Regions from separate parts of the Shewanella sp. NFH-SH190041 genome, predicted to be linked through region 2. Evidence: riboswitches for the same ligand, from Rfam matches in the RefSeq annotation. Region 2 holds a riboswitch; the other holds the start of a gene.
What was found. Region 2 has a riboswitch for lysine ahead of lysC (lysine-sensitive aspartokinase 3). Riboswitches for the same ligand answer to the same signal wherever they lie in the genome.

Region 1: it holds a riboswitch for lysine, as region 2 does, so the genes downstream of both, NFHSH190041_RS05905 (Na+/H+ antiporter NhaC family protein) here and lysC (lysine-sensitive aspartokinase 3) in region 2, are expected to answer to the same signal.

The regions. Positions count from the first base shown of each region.
Region 1 is NZ_AP026070.1:1,331,926-1,343,592, reverse strand. It holds gene guaB (IMP dehydrogenase) at 1-97, opposite strand, end outside; gene xseA (exodeoxyribonuclease VII large subunit) at 218-1,555, shown strand; gene NFHSH190041_RS05935 (transcriptional regulator) at 1,556-2,209, opposite strand; gene NFHSH190041_RS05930 (serine dehydratase subunit alpha family protein) at 2,293-3,567, opposite strand; gene NFHSH190041_RS05925 (Rid family detoxifying hydrolase) at 3,762-4,142, opposite strand; gene NFHSH190041_RS05920 (amino acid permease) at 4,424-5,728, shown strand; gene NFHSH190041_RS05915 (DUF1097 domain-containing protein) at 5,826-6,284, opposite strand; gene NFHSH190041_RS05910 (thymidine kinase) at 6,490-7,068, opposite strand; gene NFHSH190041_RS05905 (Na+/H+ antiporter NhaC family protein) at 7,239-8,798, opposite strand; lysine riboswitch at 8,902-9,097, opposite strand; gene NFHSH190041_RS05900 (electron transfer flavoprotein subunit alpha/FixB family protein) at 9,177-10,112, opposite strand; gene NFHSH190041_RS05895 (electron transfer flavoprotein subunit beta/FixA family protein) at 10,113-10,862, opposite strand; gene NFHSH190041_RS05890 (H-NS family nucleoid-associated regulatory protein) at 11,228-11,623, shown strand.
Region 2 is NZ_AP026070.1:869,134-880,800, forward strand. It holds gene NFHSH190041_RS03860 (ATP-binding protein) at 1-41, shown strand, start outside; gene NFHSH190041_RS03865 (hypothetical protein) at 42-695, shown strand; gene NFHSH190041_RS03870 (phosphoenolpyruvate carboxylase) at 692-1,912, shown strand; gene NFHSH190041_RS03875 (dicarboxylate/amino acid:cation symporter) at 2,504-3,754, shown strand; gene NFHSH190041_RS03880 (class 1 fructose-bisphosphatase) at 3,916-4,908, opposite strand; gene arcA (two-component system response regulator ArcA) at 5,120-5,836, opposite strand; partial or broken gene NFHSH190041_RS03890 (DUF3293 domain-containing protein) at 6,474-6,850, shown strand; lysine riboswitch at 6,965-7,138, shown strand; gene lysC (lysine-sensitive aspartokinase 3) at 7,273-8,631, shown strand; gene NFHSH190041_RS03900 (S8 family serine peptidase) at 8,742-11,667, opposite strand, start outside.

The sequences.
Region 1 (11,667 bases), 460 kb from region 2:
GAGTTTTCAGATTTGCGGTATTAGGGAGAACGGTAGAGTGGGCAGGGACGAGTAACACATCGTCAAAGGTAAGAGCTTCTTTTTTCAAACGTAACATAGCAACATTCCCCATATACATGGATTTTTTGAAGGTGAAATATTGCGGCGGGATTATACCTTGCACATTCGTGCTGGTAAATGGAAAATATAAAAAAATCTGCATTAGCCGGTAAATGCCATGCAAATCCCTAAAAATAATATCTATTCTGTATCAAAACTGAACGGTGAAGTCAGACAGCTACTTGAAGGAAATTTAAGCAGGATATGGCTTAGCGGTGAAATATCTAACTTTGCCGCCCCCGGCTCAGGCCATTGGTATCTCACCTTAAAAGACACACAATCACAAATTCGCTGTGCCATGTTCAAAGGCCGCAATCAAGCCGTCACCTTTCGCCCAACCAATGGCATGCAGGTGTTAGTACGTGGCAACATCAGTGTCTATGAACCCAGAGGTGACTATCAGCTATTAATCGATGCCATGCTGCCTGCCGGTGATGGTCTGCTCGCACAAGAGTTTGAAGCCCTGAAAATGAAACTCGCCGCTGAAGGGCTCTTTGCACTGGAAACAAAACGGCCACTGCCGGACAATATCCGCCGCATCGGGGTTATCACCTCCCCCACCGGCGCCGCCATTCGTGATGTATTGCATGTTTTAGCCCGGCGAGACCCCGCCCTAGAAGTGATAATTTATCCTTCTCAGGTACAAGGGACCGCTGCAACTGATAGCCTCATCCAAGCAATTACGCTAGCCAATCGCCGTTTAGAAGTGGATGTCTTGCTGCTAACCCGAGGCGGCGGCTCACTGGAAGATCTTTGGTGTTTTAACCATGAGTCTCTCGCCCATGCTATTTATAACAGTGCACTGCCAGTCGTCAGCGCGGTCGGCCACGAAGTTGATACCACCATTGCTGATTATGTTGCGGATCTGCGCGCCCCGACCCCATCGGCAGGCGCTGAGTTACTTTCCCGAGATAAAGCCGGCCGGTTGCAACAATTAACCGCACTAGAGGGACGACTCAAGCACAGCTGGGATCATTGCCAGCTAAAACTGCAACGCCGCCATACTCTGCTCGCGCATCGTCTTAGCCAGCAAGATCCAGTGCGAACCTTGGAGCAATTAGCCCAGCGATTTGACGAGATGCAACTAAAACTCAGTGCCGCTATGGCGCGGCAGCTGCATCAGGCGGCCAATAGACAAACTGCGCTTGCCGCCAGGCTGACTCAACAAACCCCAGCACATAAACTGGCTATGGCACAAAACCGGTTAGAATATTTAGCGGCGGGGCTGCATCAGGCACTGGATGATAAATTGAAACAAGCCCGCGGTGATTTAGGGCATTGTGCCCACCTGCTGGAAAATGTCAGCCCATTGGCAACATTAAGCCGGGGCTACAGTATCACCACAGATGATAAGGGTCGGGTTATCGATAACAGTGCTGAACTCAATAACGGCGATACCCTGCATACCCGACTGAAACAGGGCTCAGTGATATCGACCGTCATCAGCACTGAATAATCAAAGCGTTTTCAGTTCCCTCAGGTAGCGGTATACCGAATGAACCGAGATATCTAACCGGTTGGCCACTACCTGAGCACTGTCTTTCAGTTCAAACACCCCTAAATCAAATAGCTGGGTGACAATCTCACGGTTTTTCTTGGATGGCGCAATATCAGCATTGCGGCGCACTTCGGCGGCAATACCATCAATGCTAGAGTGCAGCGCTTCATCAACATTACGGGCAAACACTTCTGGCGGCTGCGTCAACTCAGCGGTGATCATATTATCCGGCAACATGCTGCGAAGCACATCCTGCAGCGGCGCATCCATATTGCAATTGATACACAAAAGCGCAATCGCCCGGTTTTGAGCGTTGCGGATCACCGTCGTTAAAGAACGCAGGGTTTTACCATTGGCGCATTTGGTCAGATAAGGGGCAGAGATATCCTGACCGGTTTTTAACTTCAGCATGGCCAGGTTGGTAATCGGAGCCCCAACCGTACGGCCCGTAATATGGCCATTGGCAATTTTAATCACTGATGGGTCTCGGGCATCTAAACTGTGCAGCACTACCTCGGTATGTTCACCGTACATGGCGGCAATCCCATCCACCACATTTTCCATGGCTTTTAAAATATCGAAATCGCTCTGACTCAGTTCCTGCAGTTTCACTTAACCTCCATTGTCTGCACCGGCAGTGGGACCGGTGCAGGAGTTGACCTAGGGTAAAAATAACAAGCTGATACGGTAAGTTATCAAGCCGACATAATATTGATAATGGTACTGTCGGTAGATGTCATACCATGGCTGACCATTTGGCCAATATTACGGATAGTCTGCTCCACATCCCGGGCAATAATGCCCTGATTGGAGACAGCATGACGATTAAGTGCCATCAAAAAGGACCGCACCGCCGCGCAGGATGACGTACTCACTTTCATGGCACAGGATGCTTTTGCCCCATCACACACCATGCCGGCACTGTCACTGAGCACATTTTGAATCGCAAAACAGGACTGTTCAAAACTCCCGCCTGCCAAATAGACCATGGCCATGGCGGCTGCGGCACTGGTCACTGTATTGCCACAAAATGCAGACAGTGGTGGGTAATAGGACTTGATATAAATTGCCCCCAAATGGCTCATAATCAGCGCGCGAGCAAGAGTTTCTTCATCACATTGATAACGCTGGGCCGTGATCACCACAGGAATAGTCGCGGCAATCCCCTGATTACCACTGCCAAAATTACTCATGGCCGGTAATGTCGCGCCCCCCATCCGAGCATCGGATGCCGCCGCGGTACACATAACAATCTTATTGAGCAAGTCCTCAGCTAACATGCCGTCATCAATGCTTTTTTTCATCGTGCGGCCCACTTCCAAACCATAAGCACGGGCCATGCCTTCATCGGATAAGCGGGTATTTAAATCAGATGCTTTGAGGATAAAACGGATACGCTCAAAGTCCACTTGCGTGGCAAAGTCATAAATAGATGCGATGCTGATATCCACCCCATCACAGATAGAACCCGTTGCGGCTTTTGCGTTAGGCTCAGCAGCAAATACCTGCTTTCCATCAAGCAGCTTTTCTACCACCAGAGTATGACCACCACTAATACGCACCACAGCCTCATGGCCTGCGCCGCGGGCGATCACACAGCAATAAATAAATTCATCAGTTTCTGTGCGACGTACCGTAACCTGCCCAGCATCGATCATCTGTTGTGCCCGAGCAACCTGCTCAGGGGAGATACTGGCCAACACTTCCAAGCCCGCATCACTGTCACCAGCCAAAGCGCCAGCCGCAGCCGCAATCGCTAAACCGACTTTTCCAGTGCCTGGCACATAGACGCCCATGGAGTTCTTATACAGGTTATCCGACACCAGCACTTCCAGTGATTCAGGCTCAGAGCCTAAGGTATCTGCGGCGACGGCTGAAGCATAGGCGGCGGCGATAGGTTCAGTGCAGCCCAGTGCAGGTTTTACAACTTGGTTAATGATATCAATATACTGCTGCCATTCTTGTTTCACGGGATTTAGCCTCTGTAGGGTACATAATGCCCCCTGTTCGGCCCGGGCTACAAAAAAGGTGAGTAACAAACAGGTCGCAGGGAGGAACACCACTATTGCCCGCGGCATCCTAGCGGGGCTGATGATAGCGGTAGATGGTTTACAGTCCTGTAAATAGTGGGGCCTGATATCAGGCCCCGGATGGTTGCCTGCAATTAGGCTTTGTGAGCAATCGCTTCAACTTCAATCAGCACGCCCATTGGCAGATCTTTCACGGCAAAGCAGCTACGGGCTGGGCAGTCGGTTTTGAAAAACTCTTTATACACTTCGTTAAACGCAGCAAAATCACCGATCTGTGACAGGAAGCAGGTGGTCTTCAGTACGGTATCCAGTGATGCGCCACCGGCTTCCAGTACATATTGCAGGTTCAGCAGAGACTGACGGGACTGCTCAGCGATACCGCCAGCCACTACGCCGCCTTTTTCACGACATACTGGTAATTGACCGGAAGTGAATACCAGATCACCAAAACTGGTACCGTGTGAATATGGGCCAATAGCTTCTGGTGCCTTAGCTGCATTGATTGTCTGTTTCATAATCGTCCTCTTTATGCAAATTTTTTTTCGTTTTACCGTATATCTATGTTCAACATTATTTGCATATCTAGTTTTTTTTGCAACTAAATTTTAATGTCAGTCTCGTTAAAATGCTGTTTATTTCCGCAAAACTCGCATTTATTGTACATTTGTGAGCCATCTCCCGCTATTTACATCTACAAAATGATTTTAATTGCAGCAATTTAAGTCCTCAAATATATTTGCAAAAAAATACAACGACTAACCCTAATTAATTATTTCGATAATAAAAAGGTTGATGCATGAAACCCGAAATAGCGACAACAGAATGGAGCGGTGTAACGCCCTCAGACAAATCGGCCTGGAAAGAAGCCACCCGCTTCGACAGTACCGACTGGGGCTGGATCATCATGAGTATTGGTATGGCCATCGGCGCCGGCATTGTGTTCCTGCCGGTACAGGTGGGATTAATGGGACTGTGGGTCTTCCTGCTGTCCGCTGTCATCGGCTACCCTGCCATGTATATGTTCCAGCGTCTGTTTATTAACACGCTGGCAGAATCTAAAAAGTGTCAGGATTACCCCAGCGTGATCTCTGGCTATCTCGGTAAAAACTGGGGGATCTTCCTCGGCTTACTGTACTTCGTGATGTTGGTGATCTGGGTATTTGTATACTCTACCGCCATCACCAATGACAGTGCTTCCTTCTTACAAAGCTTCGGCGTAACTAAAACGCTGCTGTCAGAAAACCCCTTCTACGGTTTGGTACTGATCTGTCTGCTAGTTGCCTTGGCATCACGTGGTGAAAACATCCTATTTAAGATTTCTACCCTGATGGTGCTGACCAAACTCGGGGTAGTTGCCTTGCTAGGGACAATGATGATTGATAAGTGGGATGCAGCCAATATTGGTACTATCCCAGCTACTGGTGATTGGATTAAAGATGCCATTGTTATGCTGCCATTTACCCTGACCTCAATTCTGTTTATTCAGAGTTTAAGTCCAATGGTGATTTCTTATCGCAGCCGGGAGAAATCCATTGAAGTGGCCCGCTTTAAAGCTATGCGTGCCATGAATATCGCCTTCGGTATCTTGTTTGTTGTGGTGTTCTTCTACGCCGTATCCTTTACGCTGGCGATGGGGCATGAGCAGGCGGTAAAAGCTTCTGAAGAGAATATCTCCGCCCTGGCCATGGTTGCCCAAGGCGTACCAGGTAATACACTGAAACTCCTCAGTCTGACCCTGAATATCTTCGCGGTAATGACGGCTTACTTCGGTGTCTATCTGGGCTTCCGTGAGGCTTGCCAAGGTATCACCATGAACGTATTACGTCGTTTCCTGCCGGAAAACCGTATTAATGCCAAGCTGGTAGGTTACGGCATTATGATCTTCACTATCCTGCTGTCTTGGAGTGCCATTGTACTGAACGCACCGGTACTGAGCTTCACCTCCATTTGTAGCCCGATTTTCGGTCTGGTTGGCTGTCTGATCCCTGCTTACCTGGTATACCGCGTACCTATGCTGCACAAATATAAAGGTGCAGGCCTGTATATTATTATCGCTACCGGTCTGCTGCTGTGTATCTCACCATTCCTAGCGTTTAGCTAAACGAGTTAGCGCACAGCAGTATCAACGGCTGATCTGTGCGACACATAAACAAAACCCCCAGAATAAACCGGGGGTTTTTATTTATGTCATATAAAATTTATGCCGCAGGTGTCATGCGATGATACAGCCACAACCCAGATGCTTTCATCAGATAACCAAATACAGCGCCCACAATGAGCGCCGGGATCACCGCCTGCCAATGACCATTAGCGGCAAAAGTGGCACAACAACCGATAAAGGTGCCGGGAATAAAACTCAGCCAAGCTTTTTTCGCTTGAACACACATCATGGTCGCCACAATACCAGTGACGATATATCCCAGTACTGCCATATGCCCCATGTCTGTCAGCTTAATGATCACCATGGCCCAAAATACCCCGGATAAGTTAGTACAGATACTGATCCCTAGTCCTTTAAGCCCTTCTATTGGTGAGGCAAAATATGTGGTGCAACCTAAAAATCCAGCCCAAGTCAGCAGCCCAAAAATCACAGACAGCCACCCCCAGATACCGGACAATAATCCGGTGGTCAGTGCAATTGCCAGCAGAACAGACATGTTTTCCCCATCAGTGTTAAAATTTGCCGCCAGTCTAACGAAATAATTTGGCTTGCCAAGTGAAATTCATACAAGGCTAATCAAGCGCATCAATTCATCCCCCTACTCATGGGAAAAACTCGCCCATTTCTTTAACGCCATGGCACAAAAAAGAGGCGTTAAGCCTCTTTTTAATCTTGGTATCACTTACGCAAAGCGCCGAGACTTATTCCCAAATTGCTTCGCGAAAATGTTTACGACAGACCGACTCGTAACTTTCATTACCACCAATAGCCACCTGCTCACCTTCTTTGATTGGCTTGCCATTACCATCCAAACGCAGCACCATGTTAGCCTTGCGACCACAATGACAAATGGTTTTTAATTCAACCAGTTTGTCAGCCCAAGCTAACAAGTATTGGCTGCCGGAAAATAGCTCTCCCTGAAAATCCGTCCGTAAACCGTAACAAAGTACCGGGATATCCATTTTATCCACTACATAAGCCAACTGCTTAACCTGCTCTTTGCTGAGGAATTGACACTCATCCACCAGCACACAATGTAGCGGCTGCTGAGCCTGCACATCAGTAATCAACCGGTTCAAATCATCGGCGGCAGAAAATACCTGGGCATCAGATTCTATACCGATACGGGAGGCGACTTTACCCACGCCATATCTGTCATCAATCGAAGCCGTCATTACCAGGGTATTCATACCCCGTTCACGATAGTTATAAGAAGACTGCAGTAAAGAGGTGGATTTACCGGCGTTCATCGCCGAATAATAAAAATAAAGTTGCGCCAAAATACACACCCAAAGCCCAATAATATGTCGCTATTCTACCACTGCCCTAAGGGGGATAACATTAGGTTTACCTATTAATAGCCAGATAAAAAAAGCGCAGCCAAAGCTGCGCTAACTATAACTGTAACTGTGCGGTCGTGACAGTTGAAACAAGCCGCCCAGTAACCGGATTAAGCCCGGGCTTTAATTTTTAAATACATCACACTGAGAACAAATAAAATACTGCAGGTAATCAAGCCCGCGGCAACGGACTCGGTATAGCCCATTACTGTGTAACCAACCAAGCTAATCACCGCCACAATCAAGGCATAAGGTAACTGAGTCATCACATGGTCAATATGGTGACAGCCTGCGCCAGTGGAAGACAAAATCGTAGTATCAGAAATGGGGGAACAGTGATCGCCAAATACTGCACCAGACAAGACAGATGCGAGCATTGGCAGCATCATAGCACTGTGGCTGCCCATCGCCATATCAGCAGCAATCGGCAACATAATGCCAAATGTTCCCCAGCTGGTACCGGTAGCAAATGCCGTTAAGCCCGCCAAAATAAACATCACCGCAGGCAATAAAGCAAAGGGGATATTGCCAGAAGCCAGTGATGCCATAAATTTACCGGTTTCCATCTGACCAATCACCGCAGCGATCGTCCACGCAAACAGCAAAATCCAAATGGCCGGTAACATGGATTTCGCTCCGGTAGTGATGGCTTTAATAATCATGCTGAGTTCAACCTGCTGCTTAATGACCAGCACCAAAGTAACGGCCAAACCAATCAGGGCACCAAAAAACAGTGATGAACTCACATCGGTGTTTTCAAACGCTTTAATGATATTGAACCCATGACCCGCTTCGGCTAGCGCCGCCGCGCCACTGGAAATCATAAAATAGACAGTGGCCACCACCAAGGTGCCAATAGGCAGGAATAATCCCAGAATTTTACCGGTTTCAGCTTCAGGTAATTCTGCGCTAGCTCCAGGCGGATTTCCTTTTGACTCATCCCACAATTCTCCGCGCTGAGCATTTAATTCATGGGTGCGCATCGAGCCAACATCCAGACCAAATAACGCCACGCAAATCAGTAACAGCAACGCAAAAATGGCATAGAAGTTCATCGGGATCATTTCCAGAAACACACTTAAGTGCCCCTGATCAGAAAACCCATGGGTCGCTAAAATACCGCCAATCAGCGCAATAATATAAGCACCCCAACTAGAAACCGGAGAAATAACACAAACAGGCGCCGCAGTAGAATCAAGCAAATAAGCTAACTTTGCCCGTGAAATATAATAGCGATCAGTCAATGGGCGAGAAATGCTACCAACAACTAATGAATTAAAATAATCATCGATAAAAACAACACAGCCCAAGAAAATAGTCAGAATTTTCGCATCACGCTTATTACGGATATGCTGTCTTGCCCATTCAGCAAAGGCCCTGGCTGAGCCGCTCACAGTGATGAGCGCTGTGATAATTCCTAATAAAATCAAGAAGCCAAGGATATATAAATTCCAAGTATTTGCCGCACCCTCTTTCCAGAATAAATGTTCAACTTTGACAGATAAATAACTGGCAGTATGGGTAATAGAGAAATCAGTTAGCAATAAACTGCCAACTAAAATACCAAGACCAAGCGACAACAATACTCTTCGGGTAAATACCGCAAGCACAATAGCTACCACAGGTGGCAGCAAAGATAGAGCCGAATCGGCGTAACTTATAACGGTCATATTATTATATTTTCTTCGTGTTGAAATACGAATGGAGGCCGACTGAACTGGTGGGAATAAGAAGCCGCCGCGCAAGAATTGCACGGGGTTTATGAACACCTGTCCTATCAGTAGCGCTCCATAGCAACTGTTTCCCATCATCCTGACGGAGAATACTATGGCAGTGCTGCCCCTATTCGGAAACAGCCCCAGCAAAGGGTCTTGATCAACGCCTTACTTCGGCACCAAATCCTTTCCCGCCCCTCATTGGCATCACCCCAGGGAACGATACTGATATTTGATGCTCCTCTACTTCTAAGAACGCCTTTTCTAAGGCGTGTGTAACATCAAATCACAAGCGGCCGGGAAATAGCTAACCCCAAAACCGCTTATCGTGACCTAGTTCACAGATTTTATCAAGCCAGTCAGGGCAGGCACTGCATCAAATAGGTCAATGGTCAGACCATAATCAGCAACCTGAAAGATTGGTGCATCGGGATCTTTATTAATTGCAACAATCACTTTTGCATCTTTCATGCCAGCTAAATGTTGAATAGCACCTGAAATACCCACGGCGATATAAAGATCGGGCGCAACAATTTTTCCCGTCTGCCCAACCTGCAGATCATTAGGCACAAATCCAGCATCGACAGCAGCCCGAGACGCCCCAACCGCAGCCCCTAATTTATCTGCCAAGGTTTCAAGTAGTGCAAAATTTTCCCCACTACCCATTCCGCGGCCACCGGATACCACAATAGCGGCACTGCCTAACTCAGGCCGTTCAGATACCGTCAAAGTTTGGGAAACTAATTCGGTTTTAGCAGGATAAACGGTTTCTAACGATACAATTTCGGCTTGCCCTGTGCGACCTACCGCATCAAAGACACTACTGCGCACCGTAATGACTTTAATAGCATCTAAGCTTTTCACTTTTGCCAGTGCATTTCCGGCATAAATAGGTCGGACAAAGGTGTCAAAATCATCAATGGCGACAACATCTGAAAGCTGCGCGACATCCAATAACGCTGCGACGCGAGGAAGAATATCTTTGCCCTGACTACCCGCGCCAGCCAAGATATGAGTGTAATCAGTGCTGATATCCACTATCAGTTTGGCCATATTTTCAGCCAGTTGTGCGCCATATGCCGGGTTATCCGCTAATAGCACCCGAGTTACACCATCAAGGGTTGCAGCCTCAGTTGCTACTGACTGGCAGTCATTACCAGCCACTAGAATATGAATATCATCCCCAAGTTGTTTAGCTGCAGTGATAACCTTGGCGGTATCAGGTTTCAGTTGCTGGTTATCGTGCTCCGCAATGATTAATACTGTCATTTAAATCACCTTTGCTTCGTGCTCAAGTTTATCCACCAATGCAGCAACAGAATCCAACATAATCCCGGCCTGCCGTTCTGCCGGAGGCGTCACTGTCAATATTTCAATATGGGACTTCAAGGTGACACCCAGTTCATCCGGGCTAACCACAGTTAACGGTTTGCGTTTGGATTTCATGATATCGGGCAGTTTGGCATAACGGGGCTCATTCAAGCGAAGATCAGCTGTCACAACCGCAGGCAGAGGCATCTTAAGGGTCTGCAACCCACCATCAATTTCCCGTTGGGCAGTTAAGGTATCACCATAAACTAAGAGATTGGATGCAAACGTCGCTTGGGGTGCATCCATCAGTGCCGCCAACATCTGTCCGGTCTGATTGTTATCACCATCGATTGATTGTTTGCCAAGAATGACTAACCCAGCCTGTTCGCTATCCCAAACTGCTTTGATTAATTTCGCGATAGATAAAGGCACTAAATTAGCAGCGGCCTCGACCAGAATTGCTCGGTCAGCACCAAGAGCCAATGCTGTACGTAATTGCTCTTGAGCCGCTTTATCGCCCACAGTCACAACCACTACTTCAGAAGCAATCCCCGCCTCTTTCAGTCGAACCGCTTCCTCTACTGCTATTTCACAAAAAGGGTTCAATGCCATTTTTAAATTCGCAGTATCCACATCAGAATGATCGGATTTAGCTCGAACTTTGACATTGGCATCAACAACTCGTTTCACCGGCACCAATATTTTCATGTGCATTTCCTACTATGTGATTCAGGCAAAACGCCCGATAACGCGGGCGTCAAGTCACGAGAATGTTACTTACTGTTAACGTTTACGTCAACTAGAACCAAGATTTCTCCGGTTATATTATTCCTAAATTATCCCGGTGAAAATCAACCGTCATAATAATGCGTTTAAATATGCTCAGTGCCATTGGCATAAAAATGAACAAATTTTGTATTCAGGGAACTTTTTGACACAAAAAAAATATTAATATTTGTAAAAAATAGCCTCTGAAGAGAATTTTTTATTTGCTTCAATGGATATTAGTTTCTATTATTTATCCAGACGTATATCGTAAGATTGTTTTAAATTAACTTGGAACGAAAATAGTTATGAGCGAATTCCTCGAAGTATTGACTCACGCCCGTCGTTTTAAAGCGGCTGTAAAAGAACTGTCTCTGGAAGAACTGCGTGATTTAGCAGCGAAGCTGGAAAAAATCATTGAAGAGCGTGAAGCTGTAGTTGAAGAAGAAGAGGCTGTTATGGCCGAGCGTATTGCTAAAATCGAAGAAATTCGTAAGCAAATGGCTGAAGTAGGTTTATCACTGGATGATTTAGGTGTTGCTGGTGCTGCAAAAGCAGCTCCTAAAAAGCGCGCTCCTCGTCCAGCTAAATATCAAATTGAAGTTAATGGTGAAACTGTTACTTGGACTGGTCAAGGCCGTATGCCAAAAGTATTCAAGCATGAATTGGATCAAGGCCGTTCAATGGACGATTTCCTGATCTAATAGCTGAAACCACTTTCGTTTCAAAAAAAGCCCATAGTTAATAT
Region 2 (11,667 bases):
CTGAAAGACTGAAACAGCATATGTCAAAGGAGGCGATGTAAATGAGTGAGCCACAAACTGTGATTTTGGGTGTCGGCGCCCTGATTGAACGGCTGTTAAAGGGCCAATTTATCTGTAAAACCACAGATGAAGATGGCTGGCGGGCACTGCAAACTCCGGCCACCCGGGAGCGGGTAGAAGAATATCTTAGCCATATCAACCGCACGGTGGCATCGGCGGCAGAAGGTGAGGTATTTTTCTGTGGTTACCGTTTGCTTGGCGATGCTGAACGTAAGGTGATCTCCTCGCAGTTTAAGGATATTTGCTCCGCTTTGACCCCTATGGTGGAATGGTTAGTGCTGGTTCAGGAAGCCTCTGGCCAGGATGCGCCGTTGACCGAAGGCGCGGCAATTCGTCTGACCGATCTGCAAAGTCGTATTGAAGATACTCCGGCATTTCGTGAGCAACTGGCGAAACTGAGCCAGTACCGTCTGTTCGGCTCAACCAGCAGTAATGCTGATGCCCAGATTAAACTGGTATTTAAGCGGCTGGTGGAGCTGGGTTACCTTGTCCGCCCCAATGCAGAAAAACAGATTTATCTGGCCACAGGTAAATTAGATTACCTGTATGAAGTGATCCGCTTTATTGATGAAACCGAGGGGTTGCAGCTAGAAGCACAGGCTGAGACTGCCAGTAATCAACGGGAGCTGATATGAGCAGTAACCTGCATCAGGCCGGTGTCAAGTTGCTCAAACAGTTGGGCCGCCATGCTGATGCCATTATGGATGTGTACCAAAGCGGTGAGCTGACCGAAACCGAAGACAATGCGGCGGTAGTAGAGAAGTTGTTGAAAGCCGGGCTAATTTGGCGGCCTGAGCCGGAGCAACCGCTGCGACTGAAACGCACTATACGGGCATTTTTGGAAGAAGCTCTCAGTGATGAGCGTAATCGGCAGATTGATGCCAATGTTGGCTCGGCGCTGGCAACTATCAAGACATTAGCTGAGCACTATAAAGAGGCTCGTCATCGGGTCGATTTCAGCGCTGCGGAAGCATATCTGGCTGATTTGACAGAACATGTTTATGCCTTTACCGATGCGCTACGTTATGCCGTGCGGGTGTTGTGGGGACGGATTAATAATGAGTTCGGTTATGTCGGTACCATTAACGCTAAAATCCGTGAAAATGAGTTAGCCCAAAGTCAGGTAACAGAGCTACTCAATGGCTTGGAAATGTTCCATTTCAATGAGCTGGCCGAGATTGCCGGGGATACCCGGGAATTGCGACGGTTATTGGTGACCTCATTGCAGGATACCTTGAGTAATTGTGCGCAGGAATTGTCTGTGGTGCAGGCGCGGTTATTGGAGTTGCTGGGGCGCTTCCGGCAAATCCGTGGCCGAACCCGCTTGCTGAAAGGTTGGTTACTGCATACGGATCTGCATCCTGATTATCGGGTACAGGATCATGTGGCCCATAAACATGTGGCAACCTTGTTTAACCGGGCTGAAGGTATTTTGGCGCAGGCATCCGTGGATGTGCATAACCTGAGTCAAGAACATGATCTGCTGGAGCTGGTGGCAAAAGTAAAAGAGATTGTTCGGCTGCCTAAACCGGTCAAACAGCAAGAGGCGGATCCCAGCGTGGCGTTGTCGGATGCCGGTGAGTTTGATGTGCCGGATAATCCGCTGAAAGAGGCGGTGGATCAGTATTTCTGCGCCGTGATCGATTCCGGGGTACGGCAATCGGCATTGGAATATCTTGAGCATCAGCAGCTGCCGTGGAATGCGGAAAACTGGTTGTATCAGGTGATCTGTGGCTATGACGGGTTAAGTGAAGAATATCGGGGGTTCTTTGAGTTAGAGCCCATCGGTGAGCCACACCCTGTCTACAGTGGTAACTTTATCATCCGGGATGTGGAGTTATGGATGGCCTGATGTGGTCACCTTGCGGTGATATTTTGCCATAGCTACGCGATATATTTGTCATCGTCGCGAGCGTGCAACAGAATGCATAAAAAACCTGCCAGATAGCAGGTTTTTTATTGTTTTAATGAAAGGGGATGGATATTGAATTAGGGGATATTTTGCGCGAATAATGGGTAACAATGGGTGAATTAACAAATATCGGTTACCAGAAAATGTGTAGCACACATAATAGTGGTAGTTGTTTTATCCTTTAATAAATAAATATGCAGTTTATTATTCTATTTATATAGCACAACAAAGTATTAATCACCGACATAGTTTGCCGTTATGTATTTAAAATGATATCAAATTATTGATTTGGTAAAAGTTTTGATTTTTTGTAATTTGTTTTAACCTTTTTATTTTCCTTTAAAATCATCTAGATGAGTAGTTTTATTCCTAGTGGTTGTTGAACTGTTGCTGAGACTTTAGGCAAAGTTGTGATTGAAATAATATCCAGCATGTTTCACTATCCTCAGCCAGATAATAAAACAGGGGCTTAAAGCTCCGGGTTATATAGCGAGTGATTGCTGTGTAACGCCAACCAGGGAAATACTCATTATGATGAAATCATTATCAGCCCGGATCTTTTCCGGACTGTTTGCCGGCCTGATATTAGGCACATTAGTGCAATATCTATTAAGCGATGTGGCATTTTTTTCGGCAACCCTGGTGGATATCGCTGCGGCCGTGGGCACCATGTTCGTCAATATGATTATGATGCTGGTTGGCCCCATGGTGTTTATCAGTATTGTTTGTGGTGTCTGTGAACTGCAGGATTTACGTAGTTTTGGCCGTTTAGGCGGTAAAACTTTTGGGTTTTATATTATCAATACCTTGGTCGGCATCAGTGCGGCGTTAGCTGTGGTGTTATTGTTGCGCCCTGGCGAAGGGGTAGAGATGAGCAGCCATGCCAGCGCGGTTATTCATGCCACAGAGCTGCCAGATTTAACCGCTTTGATTGTTGATATTGTACCCCGTAACCCGATTGGCGCTTTTACCTCCGGTAATATGTTGCAGATTATTTTTATGGCGTTGTTGCTTGGTGGGGTGATGAAATCCATGGGCAACTCAGTGGCTTCTGCGGTGGCCGGATTTCAAACCGCCAATCGTATTATGATGAAGCTGATCACCTTGGTGATGCAGTTGGCACCCATAGGGGTATTTGCGCTGATGTTTAAATTAGGGGCCACCTTACAGGCATCAGTATTTGTCAGTGTGCTGCAATACTTAGTGTTGATTATTGGGCTATTACTGTTGTGGGTGTTTGTGGTGTATCCGGCCGCAGTGGGTCTGTTTACGCCAGTGTCAGCTCGAACATTCAGGGAAAAGACCCAAGAGCAGATTATGTTTTCATTCTCCACTGCCAGCTCCAATGCCACGATTCCTGTCACTATGCGCACTTTAACGGATAAATTAGGTGTGAATCAGGCGATTGCTGGGTTTGGTGTTCCGCTGGGGGCAACGATGAATATGGGCGGAGTCGCGATTTATATTACTGTCGCTATTTTCTTTATTGCCAATGCGTTTGGTATGCCGATTACCACGGAGCAGTTGCCAACAGTGTTATTGAGTATTTTTCTGCTGGCAGTGGGCGCAGGTGGAGTGCCCGGTGGCGGTATGGTGATGATTGGTGTACTTATTCATCAGATGGGACTGCCGGTTGAAGCCTTTGCTTTGGTTGCTGCGCTAGACAGACTGATCGATATGATCCTGACATCCTGTAATGTAGTGGGTGACACTGCGGTACTGACGATTGTTGATCAAACGGAAAAAGCACATCACAACGGTGCTTTGATGTCAGATGTTTAGGGTTTATTGACCTTTTAAGTTTGTTGTTTCAGCGATTAAGCGGTTTTTTATCGAGTAAAAATTAATCATGAAAAGGTCATGGTTTCCAGTCATTCGACGACTTAACACCATAGGTTAAGACAAAAACGCCGGCAGTTTGCCGGCGTTTTTATTGTAGCGTGTTACAGTTCAGGTTCCTGATCACTGTATGTCTCTTGGTGGTAGGCTAAGCAGGTATCCACCTCATTGGCAGAGCCAAGAATAACAGCTACCCGTTGATGGATACGCTCTGGCTGGATATCCAAAATATCCTGATAACCGGTAGAAGCTTTCCCCTGAGCTTGCTCGACCAAGAATGCCATCGGGTTAGCCTCATACATCAAGCGCAGTTTGTATGGTTTGTTTGGATTTTTATTGTCAGTGGGATAAGTGAAAATCCCACCGCGACACAGCACTCGATGCACATCGCCAACCATGGCGGCAATCCAGCGCATATTGAAGGCTTTTTCTCTAGGCCCCATGCTGCCCAATAACAGATCTGCAATATAGGTTTGCATCGGCGCTTCCCAGAAGCGTTGATTGGACATATTGATGGCAAATTCAGCCGTATCTGGAGTGATGGTGACATTATCCTGAGTCAGCAGATAGGCACTGCTATCGGGGTTTAAGGTAAAGAAACTGACGCCTTTCCCTGTGGTTAATGCCAGCATAGTGGATGGACCATATAGTACATAACCTGCCGCAACCTGCTGGCGACCTGACTGCAGGAAACTCTGTTCATTCAGTGCACCGGCTGGCGCTGGTAAGATTGAAAAAATAGTGCCTACCAGTGAATTAATATCAATATTGGATGAGCCATCCAGAGGATCAAAACAGACCAAGTATTCCCCTTGTTCACTGACCGGCAATACCTCATCTTCTTCTTCTGATGCTAACCCTTTGACATGGCCACTGGCTTTGAGCGCTTCTTTGAGCATGTCATTGGTGATCACATCTAGCTTTTTCTGGGTTTCACCCTGTACATTTTGATGATCAGTGGCACCCAATACCCCGGCTAATGCTCCTTGGCGAACAGCCCGGCTGATGGATTTGGATGTTTCAGCCAATGTCAGAATAAGCTGACATAATGGCTCAGAAATACCTTGTTGTTGCAGATGCTGCGTCAGGGTTTGCATGCTCGATCCTCTGGGGTATGTTGCTGTTTTTGCTACTGTAGAATCATACCGCAGCCGGGTGAAAATAGCAGCGCTTGGCGCACAGATTTGTCAGATAGCTTGCATCGACAAGCAGAGGGGAAATTATGGGGCACTGGATAAACAAAAGCCCGCAATAGGCGGGCTTGGGTAGCAAAGCAGGCTTATACCGACTTTATAATGTCACGGAAGATTAATCTTCCAAGTGACCGCAGAAACGGTAACCTTCGCCATGAATAGTGGCGATGATTTCTGGCGTATCTGGCTGGCTTTCGAAGTGCTTACGGATGCGGCGAATAGTGACGTCAACGGTACGGTCATGAGGCTTCAGCTCACGGCCAGTCATTTTCATCAGCAGATCAGCACGGCTCAGGATCTTGCCTGGGTTTTCAACAAAATGCAGCATAGCGCGGAACTCACTGCGTGGCAGCTTGTAAGATTCACCCTGAGGGCTAATCAGAGAGCGGCTGTTGATTTCCAGCGTCCAGCCATTGAAACGATAGAATTCCACAGAACTCTTTTCTTCAACTTCGGCACCGGCACTGTTTACACGTGTCAGCAGGTTACGGGCACGGATAGTCAGCTCACGTGGATTGAATGGCTTGGTAATATAATCATCAGCGCCAATTTCCAGCCCCAGGATTTTATCAACTTCGTTGTCACGACCGGTCAGGAAGATCAGACCGATATTGTTGATTTCACGCAGTTCACGTGCTAACAGCAAACCATTTTTTCCAGGCAGGTTGATGTCCATGACAACCAAATTTACTTTGTTTTCCTGCAAGGCTTTATGCATTTCTGCGCCATCATTGGCTTCGGTTACCACATATCCTTCTGCTTCAAAAATACTTCTCAGCGTATTACGGGTAACGGCTTCATCTTCAACGATCAGAATGTGCGGGTTTTGCATGCTATGTACCTAATTAAAAAAATCAATTCTGTGCCAATCATGAATAGGCTGCTCGGGAGGAGAGCCTCCAAACACAAGCGGGTAAGGTATTGAATTCTCGCGAATGTTTTTCAAAGAAGGGTTTGAACCACAACGCACTTCATGATTAGTTCAATACGCAATCGGCCAGCGGGATTCTGGTCTTTGCCTTGGTTGTACTGATTTCGATTCATACTAACCGGGGATAGTTCCACAATCGTTGTCACTATGTGAAATAAAGAAGTGAATCAGTCCGGAGATTACAATTAGTACAACACTGTGTCAGGCTACGTAACGCTCTGAGGCATATGTAACGAAAGCTAGTTCAATTTGCTTCAGAAGGTTAGGTAGCGAACTTGGGTATTGTACTCGTTTTGGGGATTTGTTAACAAATCAAATGTTAAAAAAATAGTTTTCAGTATGTGATCTATGTCATCAAAAGTTTTTTATTTATTGATTTATAAGGATTTTATTTTTAATCATCGCGTGATGGCGATCACAAACTATTACCTTGAACCGTGCTGAAAGCGATATTATTTGTAGTGATTATCAATAAGTTTTAAATATGAATCAGTCATTTAATGAACTTTGGCAGTGTTATCAAAGTACAAAATTTTTGATGACGCAGAAATTATCACCTTTGTTATCGTTTGCGATTATTACCGCGTGGAATCCATTAGGCGAAAATTTATCTAATGGTCAAAATGCTTTACTCGACAGACAATTGCAAAATGAATTAATCAAAAAAAGGTCGTTTATCGGCAACTTATCGGTACCTGTGATGACTATTCTCATATGGAAATGAGCTGGGCGGTCGCCCTTTCTAAGGCGCAAGGCGTGGCACTGGGGCAACAATTTCAACAATTAGCGATTTATTATGTAAATGAAGATCAGTTAATTTTGTTACCATGTCATTTACAAAAGGAAGCTATTGAATTGGGTGGTTTTTCTAGCCGAGTAACACTGGTTTCTGATTTTCTCCTGCCAATAAGTTGAATTTTAATTTATGAAATATTGCGCATTGTTCAAATTTTCTTATCTTTGCTGTTTCACGGATTGACTTGTATTAACATCAATTGTTAATTTTTGGTTCTCACCGGCATTTACGGTGACAACAGAAGAGGCGCGTTAACCAGGTAGCCCGGGCTGAGGGACACAACACCCGGCGATCCGGGTCAGGGGATTAACGCCGAGGGGCTGCGGGACGTTGTGAACTGTAGCGCCGGTTGGATGGGCTGAATCCCATCGACTGTCACCTGTTATTGGTGGAGAGCTTCTGGTGACGGTTTCATGTTCCCGCCAAGGGGTGCAGGGTGCACCAGACTCTCCGGACGAGGATAGTTCGGAGAATGTAATGTCATTATTAAAAGGTATGTTCATCGTTCAGCTTTCCGGGCAAATAAGTAACGGAGGCAAAGATGACGGTAATTGCTAAATTCGGTGGGACATCAGTAGCAGATTTTGCGGCCATGTCACGCTGTGCTGAAATTGTACTTAATCGGCCGCAAACGCGTGTAGTGGTGGTCAGTGCATCCAGTGGGGTAACGAACTTACTGGTTGCACTCACTCAAGCCAATATTACTGATGCGCAGCGTGTGGCGCTGCTCAATGATATCGCTTTGATCCAGCAAAACATCCTTCAACACATCACACAACGTGAGGTGATCAGCCAAGCACTTGAGGTGTTACTGTCTCGTATTTGGCAACTTAGCGAGGCGTTAGTGTTGGATCGCAGTAAGTCCTTGATGGATGAGTTGTTGTCATTGGGGGAACAGTGCTCATCTTTGTTATTTGCTGCGGTACTACGCCAGTTAGGTGGACGAGCCGAAGTATTTGATATTCGTAGGGTGATGCGTACCGATAGCCATTTTGGGCGCGCAGAACCTTTGATTGATGAGATTGCAGTATTGGCGAATGAACATCTTGCGCCATTATTGGATGATACTGTGATGGTAACCCAGGGCTTTATCGGGGCGGATTGCCATGGCAAGACGACAACATTGGGGCGCGGGGGCAGTGATTATTCTGCGGCATTACTTGCCGAAGCATTGGCCGCTGAAGCAGTAGAGATCTGGACCGATGTTGCCGGGATCTTTTCAACTGATCCTCGCCTCGCACCTGGCGCTAAGGCATTAAAGGAGATCAGTTTTAATGAAGCCGCTGAGATGGCGACATTTGGCGCCAAGGTATTGCATCCCGCTACGATTTTACCTGCGGTGCGGCGGCAGATTCAGGTGTTTGTTGGCTCAAGTGTAGCGCCAGAGCAAGGTGGAACCTGGATTCGACACCAAGTTACCGATGCCCCCGTTTTTCGTGCTGTGGCTGTGCGTAAAGATCAGACGTTGCTTAATTTACACAGTTTAAAGATGCTTCATGCTCAGGGGTTCTTGGCTCATATCTTTGCAACCTTGGCAAAACACAAGATAAGTGTGGATTTAATTACCACATCCGAAGTGAATGTGGCGTTAACATTAGATAAAACCGGCTCAGACAGTAGTGGTAGCGGATTAATTAATGCACCGTTATTACAGGAGTTATCTGAGCATTGCCGTGTCAGTGTGGAAGATAATCTGGCATTAGTGGCAATCATAGGTAATCGCATTGCGACTACCTCTGGGTTGTGTCGCCGGGTATTTTCTGTGCTGGAGCCTTTTAATGTCCGTATGATTTGCCAAGGGGCGAGTGCCCATAATCTCTGCATCTTGGTTGCTCAAGCTGATGCAGCAGCCGTTGTCAGTGCTTTGCATACCGATCTATTTGAATCTGATGTGGATTAATTGGGTATTGTAATGTGTCAATGCTGACTGATGTAGTTGGTGAGAAGTTTACAGCATCAGTGATGCTGAAATGAAAAAGGAGCCCTCAGGGCTCCTTTTTTGTTATGACATTATGCCGCGCGTTTACGACGGATAAAGGCCAAAGGCAGCAGTAATGTTGCAATCCAGCCTAATGCACCACCATCATCATCGACAACTGGTTTAGCATTAACTGTGACGGTTACATTGACCGGCTCAGAAGCAACAGTACCATCTGATGCCGTCACACTAAATACCAACTCGCCCGGTGCGGGCGCTGTAAAGCTAATGGCATCACCTGACTGGGTGAAATCAACACTGGTACCAGATGTTTGCGACCACGTGTAGCTCAGTGCATCACCATCTACGTCAGTAGCTTTAACGGCAACGGTGACATTGTTACCTTCTTCGGCGGTGACGGTGGCAGCTGCTAATACCGGTGCATCATTGATGTTTTCAACTTTGAGCATCACAGTGGTTTTTTCTGCGACTAGATCAGTTGCATCATCAACCCGATAAGTGAAGCTGTCTGTACCGAAGAAGTCCGCAGTCGGGGTGTAAACTGCGCTACCATCTGCAGCTAAGGTGACTTTTCCATGCATTGGTTGGTCGACTAATGCCGCGGTCATATCACCTGCGGCATTAACAGGGATCAGACGTTGTGCTTTTGCGGTAATTTTACCGTTTGTTACGCTAGTGGTTGACAGTTTGAAGTCAGTACCATCATTAGTCAGTACATTGAATTCAGCATTGCTGTCTTCATCCAGTGTGACCATATCATCACTGGCTGGGGTATTGGCTGTAGCCTGCACTTTATAAGTGATTTCAACCTTGCCACCAACGCTTGAATTAATGGCTACACTATTGCCGTTATTAATTGTAGCTCCGTCACCGTTATAGTGGTAATTGGCGCCCACTGTACCAGAAATGTTTTCTGCACCGACAGAAACACTTGATGGCATATTAGCTAAACGAGGATAGGTGAAGAAAATATCTTCTTCTGTACCTAGGCGGATCCATGCGAGGAAGGTGTAAGTGTTACCTGATGTATCACCCCAGAGTTGAGCTCGGTTCCACTCGATAACAACATAATCATTGCCATTCCGTGTCAATACTGCTGCCGCGATACCGCCGCCACCAGTATCATTTGTCGCTGTACCGGCTAAATCGAAATCACTCCAAAATGGGGCCAGTATGTTATTTGGCTCTGTGGCATCAGGCAAGGCTCGATTGCGCCAAGTACCAGAGGTGTTCCCCCCACCAACAATAATCATACCGTTGTCACTGACGGTGATTTTATTATAGCTTTCCCCGTTATACATAAAGGCTGGCAGCGTGTAAGTGACAGAAATTTCATCACAACCACCGTTACAGCTACGTATCGGCGTACTCATATCTTCAACCAGACTGAAGGTCCCTACACCACTGTCAACGCTCTGAGCCGACATGGATGGTTCAGCTAATGTTCCCACCCAAGTGACACGGCCTTGGTCAACATTGACTTCGCTGCCGGTTTGCGTGGCATTGGTGAGCATAATGGAAACATCATTCGCGGCTGTCATTTTGGTTTCAGCCGGGATTTTTACCTGCATGGTAATCAGTTCATCATCAGTAAACTCGACATTGCTGAGCGTTGCTTTGATCTCAAATGGATCTGCTGCATTGAGGTCAGTTCCCACTTCAGTGGTGGAAATCAGGTTACTGTTGCTGCTGTCTTTGGCGAGCACAGCGACAGGAAGATGGGCATCTTGCGCTGCACCGGTAAAGTTCAATTTCCCGAATACCCACTCACCACTGGTGGACATGCTGGTATTGAATTTAACTGTAATCTCGGCTGACTCACCTGCTGCCAGTTCGAGGGTTGCAGGCATCATTTCGACATCGGCATCTTTCACATCGGCAGTAAGTGTCCAGGAGGTTGCTGCATCAGACTTGTTGTGTACTGTGCGCTTAAAAGTACACTCAGTGACACAAGAGTCAGTGGTAATTGATGCTTTATCAAAGGTCAGTACTGCATTGGCTGCTGCCGCCAGATCCATCCGCCCCGCGCCCATATCAAAAGGCGTTGCTGGGGTTTTATTATCATCGTCACGAATGTCATCGGTTGCTGCTGTGGACATCAGCGCCGTTTTGATATCGACAGCAGACCAGCTTGGGCGCATTTGCTTGAGGATAGCTGCTGCTCCGGCGACATGGGGGCTAGCCATACTGGTACCGCTCTTGAAACCGAAATCACCGCCATCGGTATCTGGTGAGGCGGCAGACAGAATGCTGCTACCCGGCGCCGCAATATCAGGCTTAAAGATGTTTTCATCACCGTTGGGGCCTCGGGAGCTGCTAGCACTGATCATATCGGCAAAGTTGCTATCCACAACCCGCTTGACAGCCACACCGAGAGTGCCTTGGGCATTGTTACCGGCATCCATTTCTACGGCTTTACCGTCTTTGTTGGAGATCATTAACCCGGGAATACTGGTATCAGGCATATACATAGAAATGGGGGCGCCATCATTATTGTTGTAAACCACAATGGCCTTGGCACCGGCATTCGCCGCGTTATCTGCTTTGGTACTGAAGTTACAGCTACCACGGGAAATCAGCGCGATGCCATCAGTAAAGCTGTCGGCTGCGAAGGGATCACAACCTTCAACATTATCAGCATTGATACCCATAGCGGTAATCACAGGTGCCGTGATATCGGCAGCAAATACGGCTGAACTGTTAGAGTTTACCGCCAGCATATCTTTGCCATCAAAATTGAAGTTGTTGGCAAAGAAACGCCCTGCAGTGCTGTTGGCTACTGCAATACCGGATTCAATACAGGCGGGACAACCTATGGTTTTAGCGCCATTACCGCTATTGCCCGCCGCAGAAACCACGACGATACCTGCAGCTTCTGCTGCTTCAAAAATGGCTTTATATGGACTACCAGCCGGGTTTGCCCCTGTGCTGCCGCCCCAAGAATTATTAATGACATCAGCGCCATCTTCTACGGCATATTCCAGTGCTTCCATCAGC